3 regions of the Amycolatopsis sp. NPDC031561 genome follow, and region 3 is predicted to be linked to each of the others. Evidence: riboswitches for the same ligand, from Rfam matches in the RefSeq annotation. Region 3 holds a riboswitch; each other region holds the start of a gene.
What was found. Region 3 has a riboswitch for cobalamin ahead of ACZ5IK_RS26885 (CoA-acylating methylmalonate-semialdehyde dehydrogenase). Riboswitches for the same ligand answer to the same signal wherever they lie in the genome.

Region 1 (9,931 bases), on a different contig from region 3:
CATGAACACGCGTGTCGCGACGTCGAGCGTGAGTTGCTTGAGAGACCAGTAGATCCGCGGGTTCGGCCGGTCCGCCCACGTGGCGATGCCCTCGCGCAGGGCCGGTCCCATCTGGTCGACGTACCCGGTGAGCCGCTGCCTCGTGAACGCCGCCTGCATGATCCGGCGGTGCAGATGGTGCTCGCCGAAATCGAGCAGCATCAGGCCGCGGTCGAAGAACTGCTCGATGAAGAACTTCCAGCCCTCCTGGGAGAAGGCCTTGTCCTTGTTCACCAGCGCGATCTGGGTGGCCTCGGGACCGGAGAGGGCGACGATGCGGCGGCCGAACGCGCCCATCCACGACACCGGGCCATAGGTCTCGTGGCGCTTGAGGCCGAACTCGATGCCGAAGCGCATGAAGTCCAGCGCGTGCCCGATGACGGGCGGGCCTTCGTCGCCGAGGACGGGTTTGAGACCCGGCGGGGCGGGCGCGAGTTCGCGGACCGGCCAGGTCGCGCCGAGCCAGCGCTGGTCGACCGAACGCGGCAGGGGGATCGAGGTGAGCGGAGGGACCCGCTCACGCAGTGCCCCGGTGACCTTTTCGACGGCGTTCGCCATGGTGACCATCTCCCCGTTGAGACCGGCTACCGACCCACCATCGCACTCTTGTTGGCAGGTTGACAATACCCTGGCGGATGTCAACCCCGGGAGTGTCAGGAAAGGGGCTTTCAAGACGTTTTTCGTCCTGAAAGCCCCTTTCCTGACAGATCAGATTAGATCAGATCAGCCCAGCTCGGACCGGACCGCGTTCGCGGCCGCGACCAGGTTCCGCAGGGCCGGCTCCACCTCGGCGTAACCGCGGGTCTTCAGCCCGCAGTCCGGGTTGACCCAGATCCGCTCGGCGGGCACGGCGCCGACGGCGGTCCGCAGCAGCCCGCTGACCTCGTCGACGCCGGGGACGCGCGGCGAGTGGATGTCGTACACGCCCGGCCCGACGCCGCGGCCGAAGCCCGCCGCGCCGAGGTCGGTGACGACCTCCATCTTCGACCGCGCGGCCTCGATGCTGGTGACGTCGGCGTCGAGTGCGTCGATCGCCTTCACCACCTCACCGAACTCCGAATAGCACATGTGCGTGTGGATCTGTGTCGCGTCGTCGATCCCGGACGTCGCCAGCCGGAACGACGAAACCGCCCAGGAGAAGTACGCCTCGTGCGCCGCCGCGCGCAGCGGGAGCAGTTCCCGTAGTGCCGGCTCGTCCACCTGGATGACGCGGATGCCGGCCGCCTGCAGGTCGTGCACCTCGTCGCGGATGGCCAGTGCCACCTGGCGGGCGGTCTCGCCCAGCGGCTGGTCGTCGCGGACGAACGACCACGCCAGGATCGTCACCGGTCCGGTCAGCATGCCCTTGACGGGTTTGCCGGTCAGGCTTTGCGCGTAGCGCGCCCACTCGACGGTCATCGGCTCGGGACGGGAGACGTCGCCGTACAGGATCGGCGGCCGGACACACCGCGAGCCGTAGGACTGCACCCAGCCGAAGTCGGTGGCCGCGAACCCGGCCAGCCGCTCGGCGAAGTACTGCACCATGTCGTTGCGCTCGGGCTCGCCGTGCACCAGCACGTCAAGGCCCAGATCCTCCTGCAGCCGGATGACGCGCTCGATCTCCGCCTTCATCGCGGCCTCGTACCCGGCGTCGTCCAGCGAGCCCGCCTTGTGCGCGGCGCGGGCCTTGCGGACGTCGGTGGTCTGGGGGAACGAGCCGATCGTCGTGCTCGGCAACGGCGGCAGGGCCAGCGCGGCCTGCTGGGCCGCCGCGCGCCGCGCGTAGGGGGAGCGGACGGTGTCCTCCGGCCGCAGCGCCTCCAGCCGGGCACGGACCCCGGCGTCGGCCAGGTCGGCCGCCGTGGCGCGGTCCGTGGCCGCCGCACGGGCGGCGGAGAGGTCGACGCCCTCCTCCTTCAGTGCGCGGCCGAGCAGGACGACCTCGTCGACCTTCTGCTTGGCGAACGCGAGCCAGCCCTTGAGCCGCGGGTGGAGCTCGGCCTCCCGCTCGACGTCGTAAGGCACGTGCAGCAGCGAGCACGACGTCGAGACGCTGACCGACTTCGCGGTGCCGAGCAGCGTCGCCGCCCGGCTGAGCGCACGGGTCGGGTCGGTGCGCCAGACGTTGCGCCCGTCCACGACACCGGCCAGGACCTCCTTGTCGCGCAAGGCGGGTTCGGCCGCGACGGCGTCCACAAAGGACTCATCGGTGACGAGGTCGACGGCGAGGGCGTCGATCGGGGAACGGGCGAGCACACCCAGTCCCCGGCCGAGACCGCCGAAGTATCCGGCGACCAGGATCTTCGGGCGCGCGGTCTCCTTCGCGAGCCGGTGGTAGGCGCGGATGAGCGCGTTGAGCTCCGGCTCGGTGCGGTCGCCGGCGAAGGCGGGCTCGTCGAGCTGGACCCACTCGACGCCTTCGTCATGCAGGCGCCGCAGCAGTTCGACGTAGCCGTCGAGAAGGTTGTCGAGAAGGTCCAGCGGGCGGAAGCCCTCCGGAGCACCCTCGGCGGCCTTCGCGAGCAGCAAGAACGTCACCGGGCCCACCAGCACCGGCCGTGTCTCGACGCCGACCGCGCGGGCCTCGCGGTACTCGTCGAGCGGCTTGGAGCCGGCGACCGAGAATCGGGTGTCCGGCCCGAGTTCGGGGACGATGTAGTGGTAGTTCGTGTCGAACCACTTCGTCATCTCCATCGCGGGCGCGTCCTGCACCCCGCGAGCGGCGGCGAAGTAGGTGTCGAGCGGTGAGAGACCGAGCTTCGTGACGCGCTCCGGCAGCGCTCCGAACAGCTCGGCGGTGTCGAGCACCTGGTCGTAGTGGGAGAACGTGTTGGAGGGGACGGAGTCCAGTCCCGCGTCCTTGAGTTCCCGCCAGGTTTGCGTACGCAGCGCGCGGCCGGTCTCCAGCAACGCGGCTTCGTCGATCTTGCCCGCCCAGTAGCGTTCGAGTGAACGCTTGAGTTCCCGGTCCGGTCCGATCCGGGGGTAGCCCAGCACAGTGGTGCCGATTTCGGTCACAGCTCTCTCCTCGCGAGCTTGTCGTCAGAGCCCGGAGCGCGCAGGAATGACCGCGGTTTCGGTCGCGCCCATCCCACGAGGCCCGGACTCACGCACGCCGTCGGCGCGCGCACCACGGGCAGGTCTTCGGACTCGTGGGCGACTCGCTCGCTCCTACCGGCCGTCGCTTCCCGGGGCGCCATGCCCCAGTGCTTTACCGTGTCTCGCACGGTGACGGCTTTCGTTCCCACATACCGCTGCGGGGCAGTCCCGGATTCTCACCGGGTTCCCTGTTACCTCGACCGGCCTGGGAGGCCGGGCGAACCAGTAGCACCCTGCAGCGTACCCACGCCCGCCGCGGCCCCGCTGGACATGTGATGAACCTCAGTCGGCTGAAGCGCGTGAAGGCCCCCTTCCCTCGGCTCAGCCGAGGGAAGGGGGCCTTCACGCGCAAGCGGTTACGCCGACCGGGGGATCAGTCCCAGTCGAGGGCGCCACCGGACTGGTACTCGATGACGCGGGTCTCGAAGAAGTTCTTCTCCTTCTTGAGGTCCATCGCCTCCGACATCCACGGGAACGGGTTCTCCGTCTCGCCGAAGATCGGCTGGAGGCCGATCTGCTGCGCGCGCCGGTCGGTGATGAAGTGCATGTACTGCTCGATCAGCTCGGCCGACAGCCCGAGCATGCCGCGGGGCATGGTGTCGCGGGCGTAGGAGACCTCGAGTTCACAGGCCTCGGTCAGCATGCCGCGGATCTCCGCCTGGAACTCCTCGGTCCACAGGTGCGGGTTCTCGATCTTGATCTGGTTGATGCAGTCGATGCCGAAGTTCAGGTGGATCGACTCGTCGCGCAGGATGTACTGGTACTGCTCGGCGATGCCGATCATCTTGTTCCGGCGGCCGAGCGAGAGGATCTGCGCGAAGCCGGTGTAGAACCACATGCCCTCGAAGATCACGTAGAACGCGACCAGGTCACGCAGGAAGTTCTGGTCGGCCTCGGGGGTACCGGTCTCGAAGTCCGGGTTCTCCAGGTTCTGCGTGTACTTCAGCGCCCACGCGTCCTTCTCCGAGATGGAGGGGACCTCGCGGTACATGTTGAACAGCTCGCCCTCGACCAGGCCGAGGCTTTCGCAGATGTACTGGAAGGTGTGCGTGTGCACGGCCTCCTCGAACGCCTGGCGCAGCAGGTACTGGCGGCATTCGGGGTTGGTGATCTGCCGGTACACCGCGAGCACGATGTTGTTGGCCACCAGCGATTCCGCGGTGGCGAAGAAGCCGAGGTTGCGCTTGAGCATGGTGCGCTCGTCCTCGGTCAGGCCGTCGGCCGACTTCCACAGCGCGATGTCGGCCTGCATGGCGACCTCGGTCGGCATCCAGTGGTTGTTGCAGCCGGCGAGGTACTTCTCCCACGCCCAGGTGTACTTCATCGGCAGCAGCTGGTTGACGTCGGCGCGGGCGTTGATCATCCGCTTGTCGTCGACGTTGATCCGGGCGGCGCCGACTTCGATCTCACCGAGGCCGGTGGCGTCGGTGGAAGCGTCAAAGGTGGTCATAGAGAACTCACTTCACGAGGTGTCGTGAGCGGTAAGGACGGTTAGAACCGCCCTTACCACTCACGAGGATGTTTACTGGCAGGCTTCGCAGTCGGGGTCGTCGATGCGGCAGGCGGCGCCGTCGGTGGCGACGAAGTCGACGTCGGAGACCTGCGGGATCTCCTTCGGTTCCGGGGCGGTCACCGGCACCGCGGGCACGGCGGCGGCGGGCGACGGCGAAACCGCGGCGGAAGCCGACGGGGCGGGCGAAGCGGCGGGGGCGGCGGGCTTGGGTGCCGAAGGTGTGGCCGGGGCCGGGGTGGCCGAGACCGCGTTCAGCTTGCCGTCGGTGCCGCGCAGGGTGCTCTTCTCCACGTGCGTCGCGGACCGCGCCCGCAGGTAGTACGTGGTCTTGAGGCCCTTGTGCCAGGCGTAGCGGTACAGCTCGTCGAGCTTGCGGCCGCTGGGCGCCGCGATGTACAGGTTCAGCGACTGCGCCTGGTCGATCCACTTCTGACGACGCGAACCGGCGTCCACCAGCCACCGCGACTCGATCTCGAACGCGGTCGCGTACAGCGCCTTGAGGTCGTCCGGCACGCGGTCGATCTGGCCGAGGCTGCCGTCGAAGTACTTCAGGTCCGACACCATGACCTCGTCCCACAGCCCGCGCTCCTTGAGCGAGCGGACCAGGTGCGGGTTCACCACGGTGAAGTCACCGGACATGTTCGACTTGACGAACAGGTTCTGGAACAGCGGCTCGATCGACTGCCCGACGCCCACGATGTTGGAGATCGTCGCGGTCGGCGCGATCGCCATCACGTTGGAGTTGCGCATGCCGACGGTCTTGACCCGCTCGCGCAGCGGCGCCCAGTCCAAAGTGGACGAGGTGTCGACGTCGAGCGCGTCGCCCTGGCGGGCGTCGATCAGCAGCTGCAGCGAGTCGATCGGCAGGATTCCCTTGCTCCACAAGGAACCCTCGAACGTCTGGTACTGGCCGCGCTCCTCGGCGAGGTCGGTCGACGCCGAGATCGCGTAGTAGCTGATGTGCTCCATGCTGGTGTCCGCGAACTGGACGGCCTCTTCCGAGGACAGCGGGACACCGATCTCGAACAGCGCGTCCTGGAAGCCCATCAGGCCCAGCCCGATCGGGCGGTGCCGCAGGTTGGACCGGCGTGCTTCCGGGATGGTGTAGAAGTTGATGTCGATCACGTTGTCGAGCATGCGGACGGCGGTGCGCACGGTCTTCTCGAGACGCTTCGCGTCGATGCCCTCGGGGGTGACGTGCTTGAGCAGGTTCACCGAGCCGAGGTTGCAGACCGCGACCTCGTCCGTGGTGGTGTTCAGGGTGATCTCGGTGCACAGGTTGGACGAGTGCACGACACCCACGTGCTGCTGCGGCGAGCGCAGGTTGCACGGGTCCTTGAAGGTGATCCACGGGTGGCCGGTCTCGAACAGCATGGTCAGCATGCGGCGCCACAGGTCGATCGCGCGGACCTTGCGGAAGACCTTCAGCTCACCGCGTTCGGCGGCGGCCTCGTACTCGCGGTAGCGCTCGGCGAACGCGGTGCCGTAGAGGTCGTGCAGGTCCGGGGTCTCGTTCGGCGAGAACAGCGTCCACTGCGCGTCGGCCTCGACCCGGCGGAGGAACTCGTCCGGCACCCAGTTCGCGGTGTTCATGTCGTGCGTACGACGACGGTCGTCACCGGTGTTCTTGCGCAGGTCGAGGAATTCCTCGATGTCGACGTGCCAGGTCTCGAGGTACGCGCAGGCCGCGCCCTTGCGCTTGCCGCCCTGGTTCACCGCGACCGCGGTGTCGTTGGCGATCTTGAGGAACGGCACGACACCCTGCGACTGGCCGTTGGTGCCCTTGATGTGCGCGCCGAGGCCGCGGACCGGGGTCCAGTCGTTGCCGAGGCCGCCCGAGTACTTCGCCAGCAGCGCGTTGTTCTTGTACGCCTGGAAGATCGAGTCCAGGTCGTCGTCCACCGTGGTCAGGAAGCAGGACGACAGCTGCGGGCGCGTGGTGCCCGAGTTGAACAGCGTCGGGGTGGACGCCATGAAGTGGAACGACGAGAGCAGCTCGTAGAACTCGATGGCGCGGGCTTCACGGTTGTCCTCGCGGATCGCGAGACCCATGGCGACACGCATGAAGAACGCCTGCGGCAGCTCGAACCGGACGCCGTTGTGGTGCTGGAAGTACCGGTCGTACAGCGTCTGCAGGCCGAGGAAGCCGAAGTCGAGGTCGCGCTCGGCGTGGATGGCCGCGGTGATCTTGTCCAGATCGAACGTCTGCAGCTCGGGGTTGACCAGCTCCAGCTCGATGGCGCGCTTGAGGTAGTCCCGGAAGTACTGCGGGTACCGGGCGGTCATCTCGTCCTGGCTGGCCAGCTGGGGCGAGCCCGCGAGGTAGCTGAGCGCCTCGCCGCGGAGCTTGTCCGCCAGCAGCCGGGCGCTGACGTAGGAGTAGTTCGGCTCCTGCTCGACGAGCACGCGCGCGGCCATGATCTGGGCGAGGGCGAGTTCGTCGGCGCTGATGCCGTCGTAGAGGTTGCGCTTGGCCTCGGCCAGCACCGGCTCGGCCGAGACGTCGTCGAGCCCGGCGACGGCCTCGCCGACCACGTGCGAGACACGGGCCCAGTCGAGCGGGCGGATCGTGCCGTCGGCGGCCTTGACGCTGATGGCGACGTCGGACGAGGCCGGCTTTTCGGACTCGCGGGCCTTCGCGCGCTCGTCGCGGTAAAGGACGTACGCGCGGGCGACCTTGTGGTGCTCGCCGCGCATCAGCGCGAGCTCGACGATGTCCTGGATCTGCTCGATGTGCAGCGCGGTCTCGGGACCGGCGTGGCGGAGCAGGGTGGCTTCGATCTGCTCGGTCAATTCGTTGACCAGGTGGTGGATCCGCGACGAAGCGGCCGCGTCACCGCCCTCGACGGCGAGGAAGGCCTTGGTCACGGCGACCGAGATCTTGTTCGCGTCGAAGGGGGACACGCTGCCGTCCCGCCGGATGACTCGCACGGTCGCGGGCGTGGTGTCCGAAGACGAAGGTGGCCGCTGACCGGTTTCCACTGACATGCGTGTCTCCAATTGGGCGCGTTGAAGCACCACAAAGCCTGACAAGGCCGTGCGCTGCAGGTTCACAAGCTGTCCGACTACCGCTCCCGAGCGGTCTCCCCGTCGCTGGGCGATGTCGGTTCCCAGAGACTACATGTAGGGGTCGGAGCCTGCACGTGCCCCAATGGGTGGCGTGTCGTGGTCTCACCCTGGCGGGTTAGCCGATCACGCTGAGCGGCTGGTCAGCCGCCGAAAACGATCTTGAAGTCGCGCAGGTGGGCGCTCAGAACAGGCCGCTGACCGGCCAGGAAGCCGAACGGTCCGGACTCGTTGATCCGCCAATCGGCCGCCGCCGGATGGGGGCGGGCCTTCGCCCGGACGGGGCTCCTTGTGAGACGTCCGTCCAACATTTGGACGACGTCGAAGGCGGCGGGCATCTTCACCGGGAGGCTCGGGCGGGGGGTGAAAGCGGCCGTCGCGATCCAGTCGTCCTGGGTGGCCGCCGAGGCGGTGAAGGTCCGGCCGTGGGTGAAGTCGAGCGCGGCGAGGTCCTTGGGGATGCCCCACAGCGCCCGTCCTCCGGCCAGCGAAACCTCGCTGTCGACCCAGATGTCGGTGATCGAGCTGGAGAGGCGCTTGCCGCGGACGGCGACCGTCGCCAGCAGCTCGTGGTATTGCAGCTGCCCGGGCTCCTGGTAGTCGATCCAGGCGGTGAACACCTGCGCGCGTCCGCCCGCCACGACCGGCTCCACACCTTCGGGGAGCGCGGGCAGTTCGCTCACCGGGACACGCCACACCGACAGGTACGCCTGGCCCGCCAGGTTCCACGGTTCCGGGGGATAGGCGGTCACGCGTTCCGCCAAGGCAGATAGGCAGGCAGGTCGGTGTCGACGCGCATGGAGAACTCCGGTGGTCGTTTCTGCAGGAAGGACATGACCCCTTCGATCGCGTCCGGGCTGGAGCCCAGGCCGCCGATCAGCCGGGAGTCCAGTTCGTGCACGGGGAACGGCGAGGCGGCGCTCGCCATCCGGTACAGCAGCTGCCGGGTGACCGCGACCGAGACCGGTGACGTGGTCGTGGCGATCTCGAGCGCCAGTTCGCGGGCCTTGCCGAGCACTTCCTCGGGCTCGTGAACACTGTGGACCAGCCCGGCGTTCTTCGCCTCCTCGACGCCGAAGACGCGGCCGCTGATCATCCAGTCGAGTGCCGTGCCCATGCCGACCAGCCGGGGGAGGAACCACGCGGACGCGCCTTCGGGGTAGATCCCGCGGCGGACGAACACGAAACCGAAGCGCGAATCCGTGGACGCCAGCCGGTAATCACACGACAGCGTGATCGTGACGCCGCCGCCGACGGCCGCGCCCCGCAAGGCCGCGATCACCGGTTTGTTCATCGTGAAGATCCGTTTCGAGCAGCGCCCCGCCGGCTCCTGCCAAGCCGCGTCCGGCCCGGTCTCCGGATCGAACTCGAATCCGCCCTGCGAGAGGTCGGCGCCCACCGAGAAGTCCTTGCCGTTGCCGGTCAGGATCACCACGCGGACGTCCTCGTCGTGGTCGGCCCGGTCCATCGCGTCGCCGAGTTCGTCGGCCATGCGGATGGTGTAGCCGTTGCGAGCCTCGGGCCGGTTGAGCGTGACCGTCGCGATGCGGTCGGCGACCTCGTAGGTGATTTCGGCGTACGCGCTCATGAGGTGAAAGTTAGGGCTATGTTGACAAGGTGTCAATAAGAGATCATTCGACGTCGTCCAGGTGATCCGCGTAGTACTCGACCGCCCGCCGGTATCGCTGGACCCCGGTGTCGGCACTGGTCGCGGCGAGCACCTTCAGCAGCGTTCCCGCCGCTTCGCGTGCTTCGCCGACGTTGTAGAGAGCCATCGCGAGGAACGTCCTGAGCGCCGCGTCGTCCGGGAACTCGTCGAGGCCGCGGCGCAAGGTCTTGAGCGATTCTTCGTACCGGCCGAGGACGCGATACGTGCTGCCGAGGCCGACGAACACGCCGTGCCTGTCCTGTGTGGACAGACCTTCGGTCGCGAGCGCCCGCTCGTAGTAGGGAGCGGCTTCGGCCTCGAAGCCGAGAGAATCGTGGGCCCACGCCGTCTGGTAGGCGATGACGGCGTCCCCCGGGTGCCGTTCGGCCAGCTCGATCAGCCGCAGGCGGGCCTCGTCGGTGCCCTGCTCGCGCAACCGGACGGCTTCCTGTGTCTCGCTCACGCGGCACCTTCGAACGGGGGATAGGTCTTCGCGCCTGTCCGCTCCGCCGCGTCGATGTACCCGGCCAGCGCGTCGCGGGACCGCGCGATCTTGGCCATCTGCTCGTCGAGCCGCCCGAGCCGTT
Region 2 (9,931 bases), on a different contig from region 3:
GGGCGGACGAAACCGCACGCGACGTTGAAGAGCGTGGTCTTGCCCGCCCCGTTCGGGCCGATCACCCCGAGCACGCGGCCCGGTGCGACGGTCAGGGAGACGTCGGACAGCGCGACGAGACCGCCGAAGGTCACCGATACGCCGGACATCTCGAAGGTGGACAGGGTCACGCGGGAACTCCCAACGGGGAAAGGGGTCCCGGCGCGGGTGCGCCGGGACCTGGACGCCTCAGGCGTGCGGGCAGGTGTCCCGGTAGTCGCTGATCGCGCGGTCGTCCGGGGCGGGGCAGAGGAACTGCTCGTAGCGGGTGTCGTTGTCCACGAACCGCTTCAGCCACGAGATCGTGTACTTGGCCATGGTCGTGTTCGCCGTGTTCGGGAAGAAGTGGCTCGCGTTGTCCAGTTCCATGTACGCCTTCTCCGCGGAGGCGGGAATGCTTGTATAGAACGGGATCGAGTGCGAAGCCACCGGCGCGACCGCGTCGGACTCGCCGCCGATGACGAACGTCGGCACCCGCAGCGAGGACCACGACTTCTGCGTGTTCCACGGCGCGAGCGGGACGGCGGCCTGCAGCGACGGACGGTCCTGCGCCGCCTCGAGCGAACCGCCGCCGCCCATCGAGTGCCCGGCCACCGCGAGCCGGGAGGTGTCGATGCGGGACCGGACGCTGCTGCGCTGGGTCAGGTAGTCGAGCGCGGCGAGGAGCTGGTCACCGCGGCTGGCGGGCTGGTCGTAGATCGTGTTCGTGTCGATGGTGAACACCACGAAGCCCTGCGACGCCAGCCGCGGGCCGATCCACGCGATGCTCGACTGGGTCGCGGTGTAGCCCGGCGAGATGGCGACAGCGCCGAAGGTGCCCTGCGCGGTGCTGGTGGGGTAGTAGATGGTGCCGCCGCCGAAACCGGTCACGGCCAGGCTCGAGACCGAAATCTGCGACACCGCGAACGAGCCGCGAGAGGCTTCGATGCTGCTTTCCGTCGGGGCCGGGCCTCGTTCATAAGGGTTTTCGGCCGCGTAGGCCGTCGGCGCGGCAGCGAGTGCCGCGACGGTCGCCAGTCCACAAAGAATCCGGGTCGTACTACGCATGGTGCCGTCTCCGTTCGCCGGTGAACACAGTCCGTGGTGATGGACTGTGGCAAACGGCCGCGACGGACTGCATCGGTGAAATCGCCAGTCTTCGTCCGCGGCGGCGCTCCCGGTCATGGACGCCCGTACGATCGGCGATCGTGAATCCCTCAGCCGAGGACATAGTCCGCACCGCGGCGCGGTGGATCGATCGCGGCGTCCGCGTCGACACCTCAGCCTTCGCCCAGGAACTGGGCATTTCCCGCAGCACCCTGTTCCGCCGCGTCGGCAACCGGGAAGACCTGCTCGGTGATGCCCTCTACTACCTGTCCGAGCGCACCCTGACGGCCGCCACGCGCACCTGGGAGCGCGATGAGGGCGATGTGGTGCGCAACGCGGCCGGTGAACTGCGCTGTCTCGCGATCATGCGCGAGTACCGATCCGTGCTCGCGGCGAGCGCCGGGTTCCGCCGGTTCCTCGACGACGAGCCGGTGCTGGCGATCCGGCTGCTCACCGACCCGGACGGCCGCGTCCAGCCGAGGGTGATCGCGGCGCACGTCGAGCTCCTGCGCCGCGATGTCGACGACGGCGGATTCGTGCCCGCGGTCGGCCTCGACAGCCTCTGTTACGCGATCGTCCGGCTGGGGGAGGCGTTCCTGTACTCGGACGTCCTCGCGTCCCGGACGCCGGATCTCGACGCGGCTTCGACGCTGCTCGGAGCACTCGTGGAAGGACGGGTGCCGAGCAGGACCTTGTGAAACACTTGCGCCTGGTGTTTCATCGAAAGGGATTTTCGAGGAGGCGCCGATGCCTGTCCGGGACGTCGTGTACCCGCTGCGGGGCAGGGACGACCTCTTCGGCGGGCTGCGCTCGATCGCCGGGCGCGCCGTGCTGGTCCGCGGGGCGGAGGGGCTGGGCAAGTCGGCGCTGCTCACCGCGCTGCGCGCCACCCTCGGTGTCCGCCTCGTCGGGGTGCGGGGCCTGCGGGCCGAACGTTCGTTGCCCTACGGCGCGCTGCATCGGATGTTCGGCGCTCCCGTTTCCAGTGGTGCGGAGGCGCGTGATCGGCTCACCAGCCTTCCGTCACCGGCGATCTGCTGGGTCGACGACGCGCACTGGATCGACCCGGAATCCCTGGCGGCGCTGGGTTTCGCGGCCCGGCGGCTGGACGGGGCCCCGGTCGGGATGGTGCTCGCTTCGCGCGCCGGATCCGACGAGTTCGACTCCGTCGAGCTGACGCCGTTGACCGATGCCGCCGCCTGCCGGCTGTTGCGCGATCGAGGTGTGCCCGCCGGGGTGCGTCCTCAGCTGGTCGAACTGGGCGAGGGGAACCCGGCCGATCTGGTCGCGCTGGCAGCATCGCTGACGCCCGCGCAGGCGGCCGGGCGGGAGCCGGTGTCGCCGGTTCTTCAGGAGCGTTTGCCTCGCTACGCGGCCGAGCTCGACGCGATGCGGTTCGAGGAGCGAGTCCGGTTTCTCGTCACCTGTATGGACATTTCCGCGAGGAAGGCGACGTGGTACGCGGCGGCGTCACCGGCGGACCGCCGGGCGGCGCACGCGCGGCTGGCCTCCGCCGAGGAGGGCCCGGACGCTCTCTGGCACCGGGCGATGGCGACGGCCACGCCGTCCGCACCGCTCGCCGACGCGCTCGCCGCCGCCCCCGCGGTGGATCACGCGGCCTCGGCGCGGCAACTCGAACGCGCCGCCGCGCTGACCGCCGATCCGGCCAGGCGGGTGACCCGGCTGCTGGCCGCGGCGGACGCGGCCTGGCAGGCGGGCAGACCGGGGTGGGCGCGGCTGCTGCTGTCCAGAGTGGACGCCCGGCCGGGAGCGGTGGCGTTGCTGCACGGCGAAATCGAACTGCGCGACGGCGACCCCGCTGTCGCCACCCACGAACTCGGCACGGCGGCGGAACTGCTGCCCGATCCCGCGGCCGCGCTCCTGCTGGCCGGTGAGGCACGCAGGCTCGGCGGCGATCTGGGCGGTTACCGGGCGCTGGCGCGGACCGTCCCGGTCGGGGACGGCTTGGTCTTCGCGCACTTCCGCGGTCTGACCTCGGTTTACGCCGGACGTCACGACGACGCCGACCTGCCACTGGAGGACGCCGTCCGCAGGGGGATGTCCGGCACCGACGTCGCCGGAGCCGTGTGGGCTGCCGAAGCCGCCTTCGCCCGCGGGCACGCCGAACGGGCGCACGAGTACTCGGCCGCGGCCGTGAGCCGCGCGCGCCTCGGCAGGCGGCACGCGGAACTGCCGTGGGCGTTGATCTACCTGTCGCTCTCGGCCATCGCGCTCGACCGGATCCCGTGTGCGCGGGCGGCGTCCCGTGAAGGGCTGCGCGCACCCCACAACCTGCGGATGGAACACCTGACGCTGCTGGGGCTGGCCGCCGCGCTGCTGGGCGACCGCGTCCCGGAGCTGGACGAGGCGACCGACGGGATCGCCGAACGCGGTCTCGGCAGGCCCGCCGCCGTCGCGGCGTGGGCGCACGCCTGCCTGGACCTGGCCGAAGACCGGCCGGACGACGCCTTGAGCAGGCTCGAAGATCTCGCTTCCGGCGTTTCCGGCGACCAGCCGGTGATCCGCGTGCTCGCCACCCCGCAACTCGTCGAAGCGGCGGTGCTCTCCGGGCGGCCCGAGCGCGCGCGGACCGCGCTGGAGGTGTTCGACCGCTGGACGCTGGCCGGCGCGGAACCCTGCTGGCTCGCGCTGAGCCACCGGTGTCACGCGCTGACCGCGCCGGATCCCGAGGTGGCGGAACGGCACTTCCGGCTGGCCGTCGAAGCGCACCGGCGTGCGGGCGGCGCGGTGGAACTCGCCAGGACCCGGTTCGCCTACGCCACCCTGCTGCGACGGCACCGGCGGAGCCGGGACGCCCGAGACCAGTTCCGCGATGCCCTGCGCGGCTTCGAAAACGTCGGCGCGACACGGTTCGCCGATCGCGCCCGCGCCGGGCTGCGGGCGACCGGTGAGACCGTCGACGCGCCGCACCGCTCGCTCGCCGGGCTCACTCCGCAGCAGGACGCCATCACGCGGCTCGTGGCGGCGGGGGAGACGAACAAGGAGATCGCGCGGCGGCTGGTGATCAGCCACCGGACCGTGGATCACCACCTGCGGAACATCTTCACGGCCCTGGGCGTCCGGTCGCGAGTGGAACTCGCGCGCCGCGTGGCCGCCGGGGAATGAGCTTTGCCCCTTCGCGCAATTAGTCCTCTGGTTGCGGTCTGGAGGGAATACCGGGTCCGCCACGGGAGTCGTAGCGAAGTATGGACTTCGGGATCGCGACGGCAGTGACCGACGAAGGAATCCGGCCCCACGTGCTGGGGGCGGCTCTGGAGGAGAAGGGGTTCGACTCCCTCTATCTCCCCGAACACTCCCATATACCGGTCAGCAGGGAGTCTCCTTACCCCGGCGGTGAGCTGCCGCGAGGGGCCCTGCGCAACTTCGACCCGTTCGTGGCGCTGGCCGCCGCCGCGACGGTCACGTCGAACCTCCGGCTCGGCACCGCGGTCGCCCTGATGATCCAGCGCGACGTGCTCTACACGGCGAAGGAGGTCGCCAGCCTGGACCTGCTCTCCGAGGGGCGGGTGATCTTCGGTGTCGGGGCGGGCTGGAACATCGAGGAGATGCGCAACCACGGCGTCGACCCGCGGACGCGGGGCGCGCTCCTGACCGAGCAACTCCAGGCGCTCAAGGAGATCTGGACCAAGGACGAGGCCGAATTCCACGGCGAGCACGTCGACTTCGACCCGGTTTTCGCCTGGCCGAAGCCGGTGCGGAAACCGCATCCGCCGATCTACGTCGCCGGTCAGGGCCCGGCCGGGCTCAAACGGCTCGCCGAGCACGCGGACGGCTGGCTGCCGCATTTCGTGACACCGCCGGAGGAACTGCGCCGGGTCCGGTCCTGGCTCGCCGACCAGGGCCGCGAAGACGTCCGGATCAGCGTGTTCGGCGCCCCGGCCGATCCCGAGTTGCTGCGGCGCCTCGAAGGCGCGGGGGTCGACGAAGTCTCCCTCCTCCTGCCGACGCTGCCCGAGGCCGAGACCTTGGAGCTCCTCGACGAGTTCGCGAAGGTCGTGAGGCTCGTGAGTGGTGAGGACGGTTAGAGCGGACCGGGTCGAGGGGGGTCGGTCCGGTCTGGGTGCTTGATCGACGGAGGATCGGGGACGCTCAATGTCCCCGATCCTCCGTTGATCAAGACCGTGCCATCCCCGTGACCTCGCGGACGGCAGCCGTGTGGGGAAGATTTAGGACGTTCAGCGTCCCAAATCTTCCCCACTCACCCAGGATCCAGTGGGTAGGCAAATACGGATCCACCAGAACCGCCCTTACCACTCACGAGGTGACCTCAGGAGCAGGCGAGCACCGGCGCCTGCGGACGGCCACCGCCGTGCAGGTCGCTCAGCGGAACCCGTGCCAGGCCGAGGATCGCCTGCGCGGTCGCGCGCGGGGCGGTCGCCGGGTTCAGGCCGGTGGCGTCGTAGGCGATCGCGCCGCGGTCCGCGACGGCGCCGGTGCAGCCGGTCTGCAGCGTCCGCAGGAACTCCCGCGCCTTGACCGCGGCGGCGGGACGGTGCCCGGCCAGCGCCTCGGCGGCGAGGCCGGTGCTGTTGGAGTTCGGCGCGTTCGTGCCGACGCCGAAGCCGCCGTTCGCGTGCTGCTTGGTGACCAGCCAGGAGGTGCCTTCACCGGCGTTCACCGCGTCACCGGTGGCGCGCAGCGCCTGCACGACCATCGCGGTCGAGTCGACGTCGCTCGCGCAGGTCGCTTCGCCGAAGTTCAGCGGGAAACCGCCGTCCGCGCACTGGGTGCCCGCGAGGAAGGTCACGGCCGACGCGGGGGCGCCGGCGGGGGTGCGGTCCAGCGCCAGCAGGGCGAGCGACTGCGAGAAGGCGTTGGAGTAGTCGCCGTACTCGGACCGGTCGGAGAACCGGCCGGACGGCGTGAGCAGCGAGAGTAGTCCCGCCTTCAGGTCGACGCCGCCGAACGACGCCGGGTTCTTGCCCCGGATCTGCGCGGCCAGCAGCAGTTTGGCGTGCGCGCCCGCGTAGGCCTCGGTGCCGCTGCCGACGTAACCGGTGGTGATCTCCGGCTTCGCCAGCCAAGTGATCGCCTTGCCCGCGTTGGTGTCCGACACCCCGGCCGCGGCGAACGCGAAGATCGCGTCGATCGTCAAGCCCTGGTCGGGGTACTTCTGGCCGCCGAAGTCGGCCTCGAACCTTTCCCCGTCGGCCATCTGCCTGGCGAGCCAGCCCGCGGCGGCGTCCGCCTTGTTGTGGGTGGCCGCGGTCGCCGCCGGAGCGGCGACCAGTCCGATGCCGCACAGCATGGCGACAGCGAGGACCAAACGTCTCATGAGAACCCTTCCCGCATTTCCACGACAGGAGTCGGTGGTGACACCGCGCGACGTGGGTGACCGGGCTCGCCCGGAGGGCATACCGTTGCGGGACAGCGCCGGATTCTCACCGGACTTCCCCCACGACCGCGCTGAATTGACGATCCGAAGAGTCTCATCCCGGTCAAGCGCCGGGATACCGCCGAGCGCGAGTCGCGATGTGATCCTGGCAACCGACCTGGTCAGCGGTGCCTGTCGCAAGTAATCGGGTGTTAACCTCGGCGGGCTCGACAACTGAACACCGCCGCCCGTGACGGGGAAGCCGGTCGAAATCCGGCGCTGTCGCGCAACCGTGGGCCCCTCACCAGGGCGAGCCGGGGTACCGCACGAGTGGATGAACGATCAAGAAGTCCGAACCACTGTCGCGATAAACAGGGGTGACTGCGGCGTCCCGCGCCTGTCCTCCGTCATGCCGCAAGGAGGAGCCATGCGCCGTGGGTACCTGGCCGCATCGGCGTTCACCGTCAGCGTCGGCGTGGTCGCCGCACTGCTCACCGGGACGGCGACAGCCGCCAACGACCCCGGAGCGGCGAAGTCGAACTCCGGCTGGCTCGCGACGAAGCTGAAGCCGGACGGCACGCTCGAGAACCCCAACGGCGGCGATCTGCCCGACCACGGGCTGATGATCGACGCGCTGTTCGCGATGTACGCCTCGGGCGAAGGCGCGAAGGCCGAGCCGATCGTGAAGTACCTTGACGAGCAGGGCCACGCGACCGACTACTTCACCTGGGACGGGCTCATTCCCGACGGTGGCGAGTTCGACTTCTCCAACATCATCGTCGGCGGTGCCACGGCCAAGACCCTGGTCGCCGCCGAGGTCGCGGGCCGGAATCCCCGGAACTTCGACGGCTACGACATGGTCGCCGAGACCAAGGCCGCGATCATGCGCAAGGGTCCCGACATCGGCCGGGTCAGCGACTACTCGAAAGATCCCCGACTTGCCGATTCCGTGAGCAACAACGCGAACATGTTCGGCCAGTCCCTCGGCGTGATCGGGCTCGCCGCGGTGGGCCAGAACGACCAGCTCGCCATCGACAAGCTGCTGACCCAGCAATGTTCCGAGGGCTACTTCCGGGTCTTCTTCGCCTACATCCCGACGAGCGAGACCGGCGACCACGTCACCTCCGACCGCCACAAGGTCTCGACCTGCGACGAGGGCAAGCCGTTCGACCTGTCTCCCAAGGACGGCGACGCCACCGGTTTCGCCCTGTCGGCGATGCTGGCCGCGCGGAAGGCGGGCGCCGCGGGACTCGACGGCCCGATCGCGAAGACCGTCTCGTGGCTCCTCGCGAATCAGGATCCCGGCGGTGGCTGGGGTGGCGGCGTCGGTACCGAAGCCCCGAACACCAACAGCACCGGGCTGATCCTTCAGTCGCTCGCCGAGGTCGGCGGCGCGGACGCGGCGGTGGACAAGGGCGTGCGGTTCCTCAAATCCGCGCAGGCGACCGCCGCGGCCGACTCCGGCAACCGGCTCGCCGGTGACATCGGCGCGATCGCCTACAACCCGGAGTCCTACGTGGCCGCGCGCGCCAACGGGATCGGCGGTCTCGACACCTGGATCCGCGCGGGCGCCCAGGCCTCGCTCGGGTTGTCCCAGGTCGGCTTCTCCGAGCTCACGAAGGGCGGCGGGCCGCCGACGAGCAGCAGCGTGTCGGAAACGCCGACCTCCACGCCGTCCGAAACGAGTTCGGCCACCGGCACCCCGACCTCGACCACGAGCGAGCCGGAGCCGACCAGCACCACGACGACCACGACGACCACGACCACCACTACGACGACCAAGACCACCACGACGTCGGTGACGCCGACGCCGGGCACGTCCTCGTCCTCGGCGACCAGCCCGCCCGCGCCGAGCACGGTCACCGTCACGAACACCCCGCCCGCGGCCAAGCCGCAGGAGAACAAGCCCGCGCCGAAGACCACGACGCCGAAACCCAAGAAGGCCGTCACCCCGCGGGCGTCCACCGGCGCCCGGGTCCGGCCGCCGACGGCGATCGCGACCCCGGTCGCCATCCCCGGCACGGCGACACCGGCCTCCCGGCTCGGCGCGTACCTGACGAACCGGCTCGTCGGCGGTGACCACGTCGAGGTCACCGAGGACGGCAAGACCTACGTCGACTACGACGCCACCGCCGAGCTGGTGCTCGCGCTGAGGGCGCTGGACGAGCAGCCGGACACCGTCGCCCGCGCTTCGAAGTTCCTGCTCACGCCGGAAGCCGTGCAGGCCTACGCCCACGGCGCACCATACGAACAGAGCGGGGCCTCCTACGCAGAACCGCTCGCGAAACTCGTGCTCGTCGGCGAGTTCGCGAAGGCGGACGTCGGCCAGTTGCGCGCCGATCTGGTGAAGCTGCGCGGCGCGGACGGCAAGTTCACCGACACCGGGTCCTTCGCCGACGCAGACGAGACCGTCGAGCGGCACGCGTGGGCGCTGCTCGCCACCACCGCCGACCCCGGCCCCGCGGTCGAGCTGTTGCTTTCACGCCAGTGCGCAGACGGAACCTTCCCGAAGCACCTCGACACCGCCGAATGCGGCTCCGGTGACCTCGGCGCGACTGCCGCCGCGGTCACCGCGCTGGCCGTCCGTCCGCACACCGACGCCGCGCCGTCGGCCAAACGGCCGGACGGCTGGACCGAGCGGCGCGTGTCGGCGTTCGTCTCCGCGGTGAGCGCGCTCGGCGTCCGGCCGACCGGCGAGGGCATGGTGACCGGCGAGGCGGGCGAGCCGGACGTCGCGCTGAGCGCCGCCGTCGCCACCGCGCGGCAGATCGCCGGGCTCGACGCGAGCGGAACCGCGCGGTCGCTGGGCAAACTGGTCCAGGCCGACGGCGGTTTCGCCAAGGGATTCGTGGCGGCGAGCGACGGGAAGACCGATTTCCCGACGAGCCTGGCCGCCGCGCAGGGTGTCGCGGGCCGATCCTGGCTCACCGCCGCGGATTCGCCGCTGTCGCCCGCCGTGCGGCTGCCGCTCTCGGACGTCAGCGCCGAGAACGCCGTGTCCGGTACCCAGCTGCAGGCCGCCGCCCAGACGACTCAGCCGCCGTGGATGACCTGGGGGCTCATCGGTCTCGCGGTGCTCCTGCTGGCCGCCGCGATCGTGCTCATCTTCCTGCTTCGCCGCTTCATCAAGACAAAGGGGGCAACACCATGAGAAGACTGCTCGCCGTCACGTCCGTCCTCATCGGACTGATCGGGCTGTCCGCCGCACCCGCGCAGGCGGTCGATCCGGCCAAGGGCTACAACGGGATCTGCACCGGCAACGACGCCCTCACCGGCGTCACCGTCGTGGTCGACTTCCAGGAACTGGACGGTAACGGCGGGACCGCCGCGCCGACGATCACCCGCTGCTCGCCCAACGCGAACCCGGGCACCGACCGCACGGGCATCAAGGCGTTGCAGGACGCCGGGATCGCCGTCGCCGGCACCGCCCGGTGGGGGCTCGGTTTCGTCTGCCGCCTGGAAGGCCGCCCG
Region 3 (9,931 bases):
TGTCGCGCGAGCCCGGTCGTAGGACCGCTCGTGGTGCCAGGCACCGTCCTGCAGGGCGACCGCGAAGATGTACGGGATCGAGTGGTCCAGCGTTTCGCGGCTGGCGTGGGGATCGTACTTCTGCGGATCGCCCGCGCCGGAGCCGATCACGTAGTGCGTGTGGTGGCTGGTGTGGATGAGGATCCGCTCGACCTTGCCGAGCTCGCCGATCCTCGGGCCGAGCCGCCGCGCGAGGTCGATCAACGCCTGGCTCTGGTACTCCGCCGAGTGCTCCTTGGTGTAAGTGTCCAGAATGGACTGTTTCGCCCCGCCCGGCGCCGGCAGCGCTACCGTGTATTCGGCGTCCGGGCCGCTCAGCAGCCACGCGATGAAACCGTCCTCGCCCTCGTAGATCGGGCTCGGCGCGCCTTCGCCGCGCATCACCCGGTCGACGGCCTCGATCGCGGTCTTCCCGGCGAACGCGGGCGCGTAAGCCTTCCACGAGGAGATCTCGCCTTTGCGGGACTGGCGGGTCGTCGTCGTGGTGTGCAACGCCTGCCCGATCGCCTGGTAGACGGTCTCGGTCTCCAGGCCCAGCAACGCGCCGAGACCACCCGCGACCGACGGGCCGAGGTGGGCGATGTGGTCGATCTTGTGTTCGTGCAGGCAGATCCCGCGCACGAGGTTCACCTGCAGTTCGTATCCGGCGGCGATCCCGCGGAGCAGGTCCGCGCCGGTGCGCCCGGTGTGCTGGGCGACGGCGAGGATCGGCGGGATGTTGTCGCCGGGGTGCGAGTAGTCCGCGGCGAGGAAGGTGTCGTGGTAGTCGAGTTCACGCACGGCGACGCCGTTGGCCCAGGCGGCCCATTCCGGGGAGTACCGGCCTTCGACGCCGAAGACCGCCGCGCCCGGCTTTCCCGGATGCGCCAGGGCCTGGTCGCGGGCCGAGCGGACGGGGCGCCTCGCCAGCGACGCGGCCGCCACGGCGGCGTTGTCGATCACGCGGTTGATCACCATGGCCGCGACCTCGGGGGTGACCGGGACGTCGTCGGTGGCGACCGAGGCGAGCTTCCACGCGAGCTGCTCCTCGCGGGGCAGCGATTCGGCGGAGCGGTAGGTGCGGACGGTGTGGTCGATCATCACTTTCCCTCGTAGACGTGGAATCCGCGGCCGGTCTTCTTGCCGAGCAGCCCGGCGTCGACCATGCGCAGCAGCAGGGGCGGTGGCGCGTAGAGCGCTTCCTTGAACTCGGCGTAGAGCGAGTCCGCGATCGCGGCCACGGTGTCGAGGCCGATCAGGTCGGTCAGGCGCAGGGGTCCCATCGGATGCGCGGTACCGAGTTCCATCCCTCGGTCCACATCGGACGCGGCGGCGAAGCCCGACTCCACCATCCGGATCGCCGACAGGAGATACGGCACGAGCAGCGCGTTGACCACGAACCCGGCCCGGTCGCGTGCCCGTACGGTCTGCTTGCCGAGGACGTCGCGGGCGAACCGTTCGGCGCGGTCCACTGTGGACGCGCTGGTCAGCAGCGAGCCGACCACCTCGACCAGCGGCAGCACCGGGACCGGATTGAAGAAGTGCAGGCCGACGACCTGCTCGGCCCGCCCGGTGGCCATCGCCAGCCGCATGATCGGGAGGGAGGAGGTGTTCGACGCGAGGATCGCGTCGGGATCGGTCACGACCTTGTCGAGTGTCGCGAACAGCTCCAGTTTGACCTGCTCGTCCTCGGCGACGGCTTCGATCACCAGCTGGCGGTCGGCCAGTTCGCCGACGTCGGTGGTGAACCGCAGCCGCCAGGCGGCGCGTTCGGCCTCCGCGCGGCCGAGCTTGCCCGCCCGGACCGCCCGATCGAGCGAGGCCAGAATCCGCGCGCGGCCCGCGTCGGCGGACGGCGCGTCCTGTTCGCACACAACGACGTCCAGGCCGGACCGGGCGCACACCTCGGCGATTCCGGCACCCATCTGACCGGCCCCGACGACGCCTGCTCGGGCGATCTCCGCGCTCATCCGCACTCCCTTGTGAACCTTGTGGTGCTCTGTCACGAGCGTGGCACCGACCTCGGGATCGTCGCTAGCCCGCAGCGCTGTGAAGAGTTGTGAACGTTCGCGAACCGCTTGTAAAAGTTGTTACAGTCGGCTTGTGGAGAAGATGTACGCGGGTGCCCGGCTCCGCCAGCTGCGCGAAGGCCGGTCCATGACGCAGTCCGAACTGGCCAGACTGCTGGAGATCTCGCCGAGTTACGTCAACCAGCTCGAACACAACGGCAGGCCACTGACCATGCCGGTCCTGCTGAAGCTCACCGAGACCTTCGGCGTGGACACGGAGTTTTTCGCGGCCCGCGACACCGCCCGGCTGGTCGCCGACGTCCGCGAGGTGTTCGGCGACAACACTGTCAGCGGCGAGATCTCCGCGGGCGAGGTCGACGCGCTGACCACCACGCTGCCCGAGGTGGCGCGGACGCTCGTCGCGCTGCACCGTCGCTACCGCGAAGCCGTGGAGAACATCGCCACGCTGGTGACCGAGCAGGGACTCGACCGGTCGACCGCGCACCAGCCGCACGAGGAGATCCGGGACTGGTTCTATCTGCGCCGCAACCATGTCGCGGAACTGGACGCCCCCGCGGAGAAGCTGGCCGCAGAGTTACGCCTCCACCCCGGCGAAGTCCGCAGTGGACTGGCCGCCGGGTTGCTGGACCGTCACGGCGTCAAGGTGGTCTCCGAATCCCTCGGCGCCGATCAGCACCACTTCGACACGCGCGGGAAGACGCTGCGCCTCTCCCCCGCGCTGCGCCCCGGTCAGGCCGCGTTCCGGCTAGCGTCCGAGCTGGCGCTGCTGGAGGCAGGCGACGTGATCGACCGGCTCGTCGACGACGGGAAGTTCAGCGGCGACACCGCCCGGCGGCTCGCGCGGATCGGCCTGGCCAACTACTACGCGGGCGCACTTGTACTGCCGTATCGCGTTTTCCTCGGCGCGGCGGAACGCTACCGCTACGACATCACGCGCCTTTCCGACCACTTCGGCGTCGGCTTCGAGACGATCTGCCATCGACTGTCCACTTTGCAGCGACCGGGCACCCGCGGCGTGCCGTTCTCCTTCGTGCGGGTCGACCGCGCGGGCAACATCTCGAAACGTCAGTCCGCCACCGGGTTCCACTTCTCCCGCGTCGGCGGCTCGTGTCCACTGTGGATCGTCTACGAGGCGTTCAGCTCGCCGGGCCGGATCCTCACCCAGGTCGCCGAACTCCCGGACGGCAAGAAGTACTTCTGGCTGGCCCGCACCGTTTCCCGCGCGGCGGGCGGGCACGGCGATCCCGGCAAGACGTTCGCGATCGGGCTCGGCTGCGAACTCCGGCACGCGCGGCGGCTCGTGTACTCCGACGGGCTGGCCCTCGGCACCGGCGCGGCCGTCACCCCGATCGGGATGGGGTGCAAGGTCTGCGAACGGCCCGCGTGCCCGCAGCGCGCCTTCCCCGCGATCGGGAAACCGATGCGGGTCGACGAGCATTCGTCCAGCCTGCTGCCCTACCCGCCACTCTCGTGAGTGGTAAGGACGGTTCTAACCGCCCTTACCACTCACGAGACCCAGCACGTACCTGAGGCGTACGCCACACCCTTGTCCTCGACATAGTCGGACTTCCTACTTTATGGTGTCCACAGGTCTGCGGTGCAGGGAAGCCGGTGAAAATCCGGTGCGGTCCCGCCACTGTGACCGGGGAGCGGCGCTCCCGCAGAGAAGGCCACTGGCGCGAGCCGGGAAGGCCGGAGCCGCCGCGGATCCGGGAGCCAGGATACCGGCCGCAGACGTGTCGTGTTCGTCCACGAGGATGGAGCTGAACGCATGCGGATTCTTCCTGCCTGCGCGAAAGTCGCCGACCCGCCACCACCCCGGCGGTAAGTCGTCCGTACTCCCCTGCCCGGCCACCGATCGTGGTCTTCGGGCGGCTTCGTCCTGCGTACTTTCGGAAAGGGCATCCATGAGCACCGAACTCAGCCACTTCGTCGGCGGCAAGCCGGTGTCGGGGACATCCGGCCGGTTCGCCGACGTCTTCGACCCCAGCACCGGCGCCGTCCAGGCCCGCGTCCCGCTCGCCTCGGCCACCGAGGTCGCCGCCGTCGTCGCCGACGCGGCGCAGGCCCAGCTCGAATGGGCCCGCTGGAACCCGCAGAAGCGGGCCCGCGTGCTGATGAAGTTCGTCGACCTCGTCCGCGCGGAAGAGGACTCCCTCGCCCGCCTGCTCTCGTCCGAACACGGCAAGACCGTTCCCGACGCGCGCGGCGACATCCAGCGTGGCCTCGAAGTGGTCGAGTTCGCCATCGGTATCCCGCACCTGCTCAAGGGCGAGTACAGCGACAGCGCGGGCACCGGCATCGACGTCTACTCGATGCGGCAGCCGCTCGGCGTGGTCGCCGGCATCACGCCGTTCAACTTCCCCGCGATGATCCCGTTGTGGAAGGCCGCCCCGGCGATCGCCTGCGGCAACTCCTTCGTGCTCAAGCCGTCCGAACGCGACCCGTCGGTGCCGCTGCGGCTGGCCGAACTCTTCCTCGAAGCAGGTCTGCCGCCGGGCGTGTTCAACGTGGTCAACGGCGACAAGGAAGCCGTCGACGCGCTGCTCACCGACCCCCGCGTCGAGGCCGTCGGCTTCGTCGGCTCGTCGTCGATCGCCGAGTACATCTACACGACCGCCGCCGCGCACGGGAAGCGCGCGCAGTGCTTCGGCGGCGCCAAGAACCACATGATCGTGATGCCGGACGCCGACCTCGACCAGGTCGTCGACGCGCTGATCGGCGCCGGGTACGGCTCCGCGGGTGAACGCTGCATGGCGATCTCCGTGGCCGTCCCGGTCGGTGAAGCCACCGCCGACGCGCTGGCCGCCCGGCTGACCGAACGCGTCAAGACGCTGAAGATCGGTGCTTCCCTGGACGAGACGGCCGACTTCGGGCCGCTGGTCACCGCCGAGGCCGTCCAGCGCGTCCGCGACTACATCGACGTCGGCCTCGCCGAGGGCGCGAAACTGCTGGTCGACGGCCGTGAGACCACTGTGGACGGTCACGAGAACGGCTTCTTCCTCGGCGGCTGCCTGTTCGACCACGTCACCAGCGACATGCGGATCTACCGCGAGGAGATCTTCGGCCCGGTGCTGTCGATCGTGCGCGCGGCCGACTACGAGGAAGCGCTGCGGCTGCCCAGCGAACACGAGTACGGCAACGGCGTCGCGATCTTCACCCGCGACGGCGACACCGCCCGCGACTTCACCTCGCGGGTGAACACCGGCATGGTCGGGGTCAACGTGCCCATCCCGGTCCCGATCGCCTACCACACCTTCGGCGGCTGGAAGCGCTCCGGTTTCGGCGACCTCAACCAGCACGGACCGGACTCGATCCGGTTCTACACCAAGACCAAGACGGTCACCTCGCGCTGGCCTTCGGGCACCAAGGAAGGCGCCAGCTTCGTCATCCCGACGATGAGCTGAGGCCGCGATGAGACTGACCGACGAACAGCGGGCCCTGCGTGAGACCGCCGCGGAGTTCGCGGCGGAACACCTCGCCCCGCACGCGATCGAATGGGACCAGGCCAAGCATTTCCCGGTCGACGTCCTCCGCAAGGCCGCCCAGCTGGGCATGGGCGGCATCTACCTGCCCGAGGACCTCGGCGGCTCCGCGCTCGGACGGCTCGACGGCGTCCTCGTGTTCGAGGCGCTCGCCGGCGGCTGCCCGTCGCTGGCCGCCTACATCTCGATCCACAACATGGTCGCGACCATGATCGACAAGTTCGGCGACGACGCCCAGCGGCACCGGTACCTGCCCCGGATGTCCACGATGGACGCGTTCGGCAGCTACTGCCTCACCGAACCGGACGCGGGTTCCGACGCGGCGGCACTCTCCACCCGCGCCCGCCGCGACGGCGACCACTACGTGCTCGACGGCGTCAAGCAGTTCATCTCCGGCGCGGGCACTTCGGACGTCTACGTCGTGCTCGCCCGCACCGGCGGTCCCGGCGCCCGGGGCATCTCGGCGTTCATCGTCGACCGGGACACGCCCGGGGTCTCCTTCGGCCCCAACGAGATCAAGATGGGCTGGAACGCCCAGCCCACCAGGCAGGTCGTCTTCGAGGACGCCCGCGTCCCGGCGTCCGCGCTGCTCGGCGGCGAGGGCAACGGGTTCCGGGTCGCCATGTCCGCTTTGGACGGTGGCAGGCTCAACATCTCGGCCTGTTCCCTCGGCGGCGCCGAAGCCGCGCTCGGCATGGCCGTCCGGCATCTGTCGGAGCGCTCGGCGTTCGGCGAGAAGCTGTCCGAGAAGCAGGCGTTGCAGTTCCGGCTGGCCGACATGCGCACCGATCTCGAGGCCGCGAGGACCTTGCTGTGGCGGGCCGCGGACGCACTCGACCAGGGCGAGGACACCGCCACCCAGCTTTCGGCGATGGCCAAGCGGTTCTGCACCGACACCGGGTTCGAGGTGGCCAACCAGGCGCTGCAGCTGCACGGCGGCTACGGCTACCTCGCCGAGTACGGGCTGGAGAAGATCGTCCGCGACCTGCGGGTGCACCAGATCCTCGAAGGGACCAACGAAATCATGCGCGTGATCATCTCGCGCCGGATGCTGCAGGAGGCTTCGTGAACGACGTCCACTTTCTCGTCCACAGTGGAATCGGCCGGATCACGCTGAACCGGCCGCGTGCGCTGAACTCGCTGAACCACGACATGGTCCTCGCCATGCTCGAACGCCTCGAAGCGTGGCGTTCGGATCCGGCGGTCCGCGCGGTGCTGATCGACGGCGCCGGTGACCGCGGGCTCTGCGCGGGCGGCGACATCCGCGCGATCTACGACGACGCCCGCACCGGCGGCACCGCGTCCCTGCGCTTCTGGGCCGACGAGTACCGGCTCAACGCCCTCATCTCGCGGTACCCGAAGCCGTATCTGGCGCTCATGGACGGTCTCGTCATGGGCGGCGGGGTCGGGGTCTCCGCGCACGGCAGCCACCGGATCGTCACCGAACGATCCCGGATCGGCATGCCCGAAACCGGCATCGGCTTCGTCCCGGACGTCGGTGGCACGTACCTGCTGTCCCGCGCCCCCGGTGAACTCGGCACGCACGTCGCGCTCACCGCCGGGTCGATCTCCGGCCCCGACGCGATCCACTGTGGACTCGCCGACCACTTCCTGCCGAGCGAACGGGTTCCGGACCTGCTCGACGCGCTCGCGTCGCGCACTCCGGACAACGCGCTGGAACTGTTCGCCGAGCCCGCGCCGCCGAGTGTGCTGGCCAAGGACGCGGACTGGATCGACCAGTGCTACGCGGCCGACACCGTCGAAGAGATCCTCACCCGGCTTCACTCCGGAGGTGACGCGGCGGCCACCGCCGCCAAGGAGATCGAGGCGAAGTCCCCCACCGCGTTGAAGGTGACGCTGCGGGCGCTCCGCACGGCCGCGACGCTGCCCGATCTGGAAACCGTGCTGGCGCAGGAGTTCCGGATCTCGACCCACGCGCTCTCCTCCGCCGAGTTCGTCGAGGGCATCCGGGCGCAGATCATCGACAAGGACCGCTCGCCGAAGTGGTCGCCCGCCACCCTGCCCGAGGTGGAGGACAAGCTCGTCGATGCCTACTTCGCCGATCTCGGTGACGCGGAGTGGAACGGGGTGGCCCGATGACGATCGCCTTCCTCGGCCTCGGCAACATGGGCGGCCCGATGGCCGCCAACCTGGTCAAGTCCGGTGAGACCGTCCACGGCTACGACCCAGCTCCCGCCGCCCGCTCCGAGGGCGTGGCCAGGTTCGACACCGCGAGCGCGGCCGTCGCGCGGGCCGACGTCGTCCTCACGATGTTGCCGAGTGGCAAGCACGTCCTCGACTGCTATCGGGAGATCCTGCCGTCCGCGCGCCCCGGCACGCTGTTCGTCGACTGCTCCACCATCGACGTCGCCGACGCCCGCCAAGCGGCCGAGCTGGTCACCGCGGCCGGTCACCGGGCGGTCGACGCGCCCGTTTCGGGCGGCGTGGTCGGCGCCGAAGCCGGGACGCTGACGTTCATGGTCGGCGGCGATCCGGAGGCGTTCGCCGCGGCCGGGCCCCTGCTCGGTGTCATGGGCGCCAGGGCGATCCACTGTGGACCGTCGGGCGCCGGTCAGGCGGCGAAGATCTGCAACAACATGATCCTCGGCGTCTCGATGATCGCCGTCTCCGAGGCGTTCGCGCTCGGCGAGGAACTCGGCCTCACCCACCAGGCGCTGTTCGACGTCGCCTCGACCGCGTCCGGCCAGTGCTGGGCGCTGACCACCAACTGCCCGGTGCCCGGCCCGGTCCCGGCCAGCCCCGCCAATCGCGACTACACCGGCGGATTCGCCAGCGGCCTGATGCTGAAAGACCTGCGGCTGGCCGAATCCGCCGCCCGGGACAACGACGTCGCCACCCTGCTCGGCACGAGGGCCGCGGAACTCTACGCGGCGTTCGTCGAGCGGGACGGTCCCGGCCGGGACTTCTCCGCCATCATCACCGCCGTCCGCGACGGCCTTCTCGGCAAGGAAACCACCGCATGAGCGAGTACGAGACCATCACCGTCGAGCGGGCGGGCGACCGCGTCGCCCTGATCACCCTCAACCGTCCCAAGGCCCTCAACGCGCTGAACCTGCAAGCGATGCGGGAGATCACCGGGGCGGCGGGCGAGCTCGGCCAGGATCCCGACGTCGGCGCCATCGTCCTCACCGGTTCCGCCAAGGCCTTCGCGGCGGGCGCGGACATCAAGGAGATGCAGCCGCAGTCGTTCAGCGACGTCTACGCGGCCGACTGGTTCGCCGGCTGGGACGCGCTGTCCCGCGTGCGCGTCCCGCTGATCGCCGCGGTCTCCGGCTACGCGCTCGGCGGCGGTTGCGAACTCGCCATGATGTGCGACGTCCTGATCGCCGCCGACAACGCCAAGTTCGGCCAGCCGGAGATCACCCTCGGCGTCATCCCCGGCATGGGCGGCTCGCAGCGGCTCACCCGGGCGATCGGCAAGGCCAAGGCGATGGACCTGTGCCTCACCGGCCGCATGATCGACGCGGCCGAAGCGGAGCGGTCGGGGCTCGTCTCCCGAGTCGTCCCGGCGGAGAACCTGCGCGACGAGGCCCTCGCGGTCGCGGCGAAGATCGCGAGCATGTCCCGTCCCGCGGCCATGATGGTCAAGGAGGCCGTCAACCAGGCCTTCGAGACCGGTCTCGCCGACGGGCTCCGGTTCGAACGGCGCCTGTTCCACGGCACCTTCGCCACCCAGGACCAGAAGGAGGGCATGGCCGCGTTCACCGAGAAGCGCGAGCCGAAGTTCCTTCACTCCTGACCGGTGAGCACCCGGTAGAGCGGTCGCAGCAGGGCGGTGACCGAGGTTCCGTCCACCGTGGCCTTGAGCGGTGGGACCTCGTCGAGCAGCCCCAACGGGTCCCCGGCCTGGGGTCGTCGCGTGTTCGTGACGTCCCCGGCCGGGCCCCAGCCGAAGAAGTCGTCCATCACCTCGTCGAGGGCGGGCGTCTCGGTTTCCGCCGACGGCGCCGTGACCCGGGCGCCCGCCTGCCGTCCGATCTCTTCGAGCAGCGCCGTGCGGTCCCGTCCGCGGAGCGCGAAGATCGCGAACGGGTCCGCTTCGTCCGCGAGCGCGATCAGTCCGGCGACGAGGTGGTCGCACGGGACGCGGGTGCCAGGGCACGTGCAGTCCAGCGAAAGTTCCCACGCCGCCTCAGGGAACAGCGGTACCTGCTCCGCGGCGAAGAAGCGGTCGATGTCGTCCGGGACCCGCCCGTCGAGCAGGGCCGTGGTCGTGGCCTCGTCCGCGACCACGGCGGCGACGACCGCCGTCCACACCTGCTTGCCGAACGTCGGCAGGCCGACGCGGACCTCGTAGAACCGTTGCCGTGTCACCCGGACCTGGGCGACGGCAGCGCCGGGGCCGATCGTCAGCGTGTCGACCCGGCAAGGCGGCAC

Region 1: another riboswitch for cobalamin. It lies ahead of metE (5-methyltetrahydropteroyltriglutamate--homocysteine S-methyltransferase); the one in region 3 lies ahead of ACZ5IK_RS26885 (CoA-acylating methylmalonate-semialdehyde dehydrogenase).
Region 2: another riboswitch for cobalamin. It lies ahead of ACZ5IK_RS33225 (peptidase); the one in region 3 lies ahead of ACZ5IK_RS26885 (CoA-acylating methylmalonate-semialdehyde dehydrogenase).

The regions. Positions count from the first base shown of each region.
Region 1 covers NZ_JBVILA010000040.1:24,720-34,650, reverse strand. The annotation lists gene ACZ5IK_RS42540 (cytochrome P450) at 1-597, opposite strand, end outside; gene metE (5-methyltetrahydropteroyltriglutamate--homocysteine S-methyltransferase) at 763-3,036, opposite strand; cobalamin riboswitch at 3,137-3,359, opposite strand; gene ACZ5IK_RS42530 (ribonucleotide-diphosphate reductase subunit beta) at 3,491-4,567, opposite strand; gene ACZ5IK_RS42525 (ribonucleoside-diphosphate reductase subunit alpha) at 4,640-7,618, opposite strand; gene ACZ5IK_RS42520 (acetoacetate decarboxylase family protein) at 7,840-8,448, opposite strand; gene ACZ5IK_RS42515 (enoyl-CoA hydratase-related protein) at 8,445-9,284, opposite strand; gene ACZ5IK_RS42510 (tetratricopeptide repeat protein) at 9,328-9,807, opposite strand; gene ACZ5IK_RS42505 (MerR family transcriptional regulator) at 9,804-9,931, opposite strand, start outside.
Region 2 covers NZ_JBVILA010000022.1:55,392-65,322, reverse strand. The annotation lists gene ACZ5IK_RS33250 (ABC transporter ATP-binding protein) at 1-170, opposite strand, end outside; gene bdeA (bis(hydroxyethyl) terephthalate hydrolase) at 229-1,086, opposite strand; gene ACZ5IK_RS33240 (QsdR family transcriptional regulator) at 1,227-1,823, shown strand; gene ACZ5IK_RS33235 (helix-turn-helix transcriptional regulator) at 1,873-4,251, shown strand; gene ACZ5IK_RS33230 (LLM class F420-dependent oxidoreductase) at 4,332-5,171, shown strand; gene ACZ5IK_RS33225 (peptidase) at 5,414-6,421, opposite strand; cobalamin riboswitch at 6,456-6,581, opposite strand; cobalamin riboswitch at 6,663-6,804, shown strand; gene ACZ5IK_RS33220 (prenyltransferase/squalene oxidase repeat-containing protein) at 6,888-9,611, shown strand; gene ACZ5IK_RS33215 (ABC transporter substrate-binding protein) at 9,608-9,931, shown strand, end outside.
Region 3 covers NZ_JBVILA010000015.1:121,228-131,158, reverse strand. The annotation lists gene ACZ5IK_RS26900 (MmgE/PrpD family protein) at 1-1,119, opposite strand, end outside; gene ACZ5IK_RS26895 (3-hydroxybutyryl-CoA dehydrogenase) at 1,119-1,988, opposite strand; gene ACZ5IK_RS26890 (short-chain fatty acyl-CoA regulator family protein) at 2,122-3,522, shown strand; cobalamin riboswitch at 3,610-3,795, shown strand; gene ACZ5IK_RS26885 (CoA-acylating methylmalonate-semialdehyde dehydrogenase) at 3,956-5,455, shown strand; gene ACZ5IK_RS26880 (acyl-CoA dehydrogenase family protein) at 5,463-6,602, shown strand; gene ACZ5IK_RS26875 (enoyl-CoA hydratase/isomerase family protein) at 6,599-7,633, shown strand; gene mmsB (3-hydroxyisobutyrate dehydrogenase) at 7,630-8,517, shown strand; gene ACZ5IK_RS26865 (enoyl-CoA hydratase) at 8,514-9,293, shown strand; gene ACZ5IK_RS26860 (SWIM zinc finger family protein) at 9,284-9,931, opposite strand, start outside.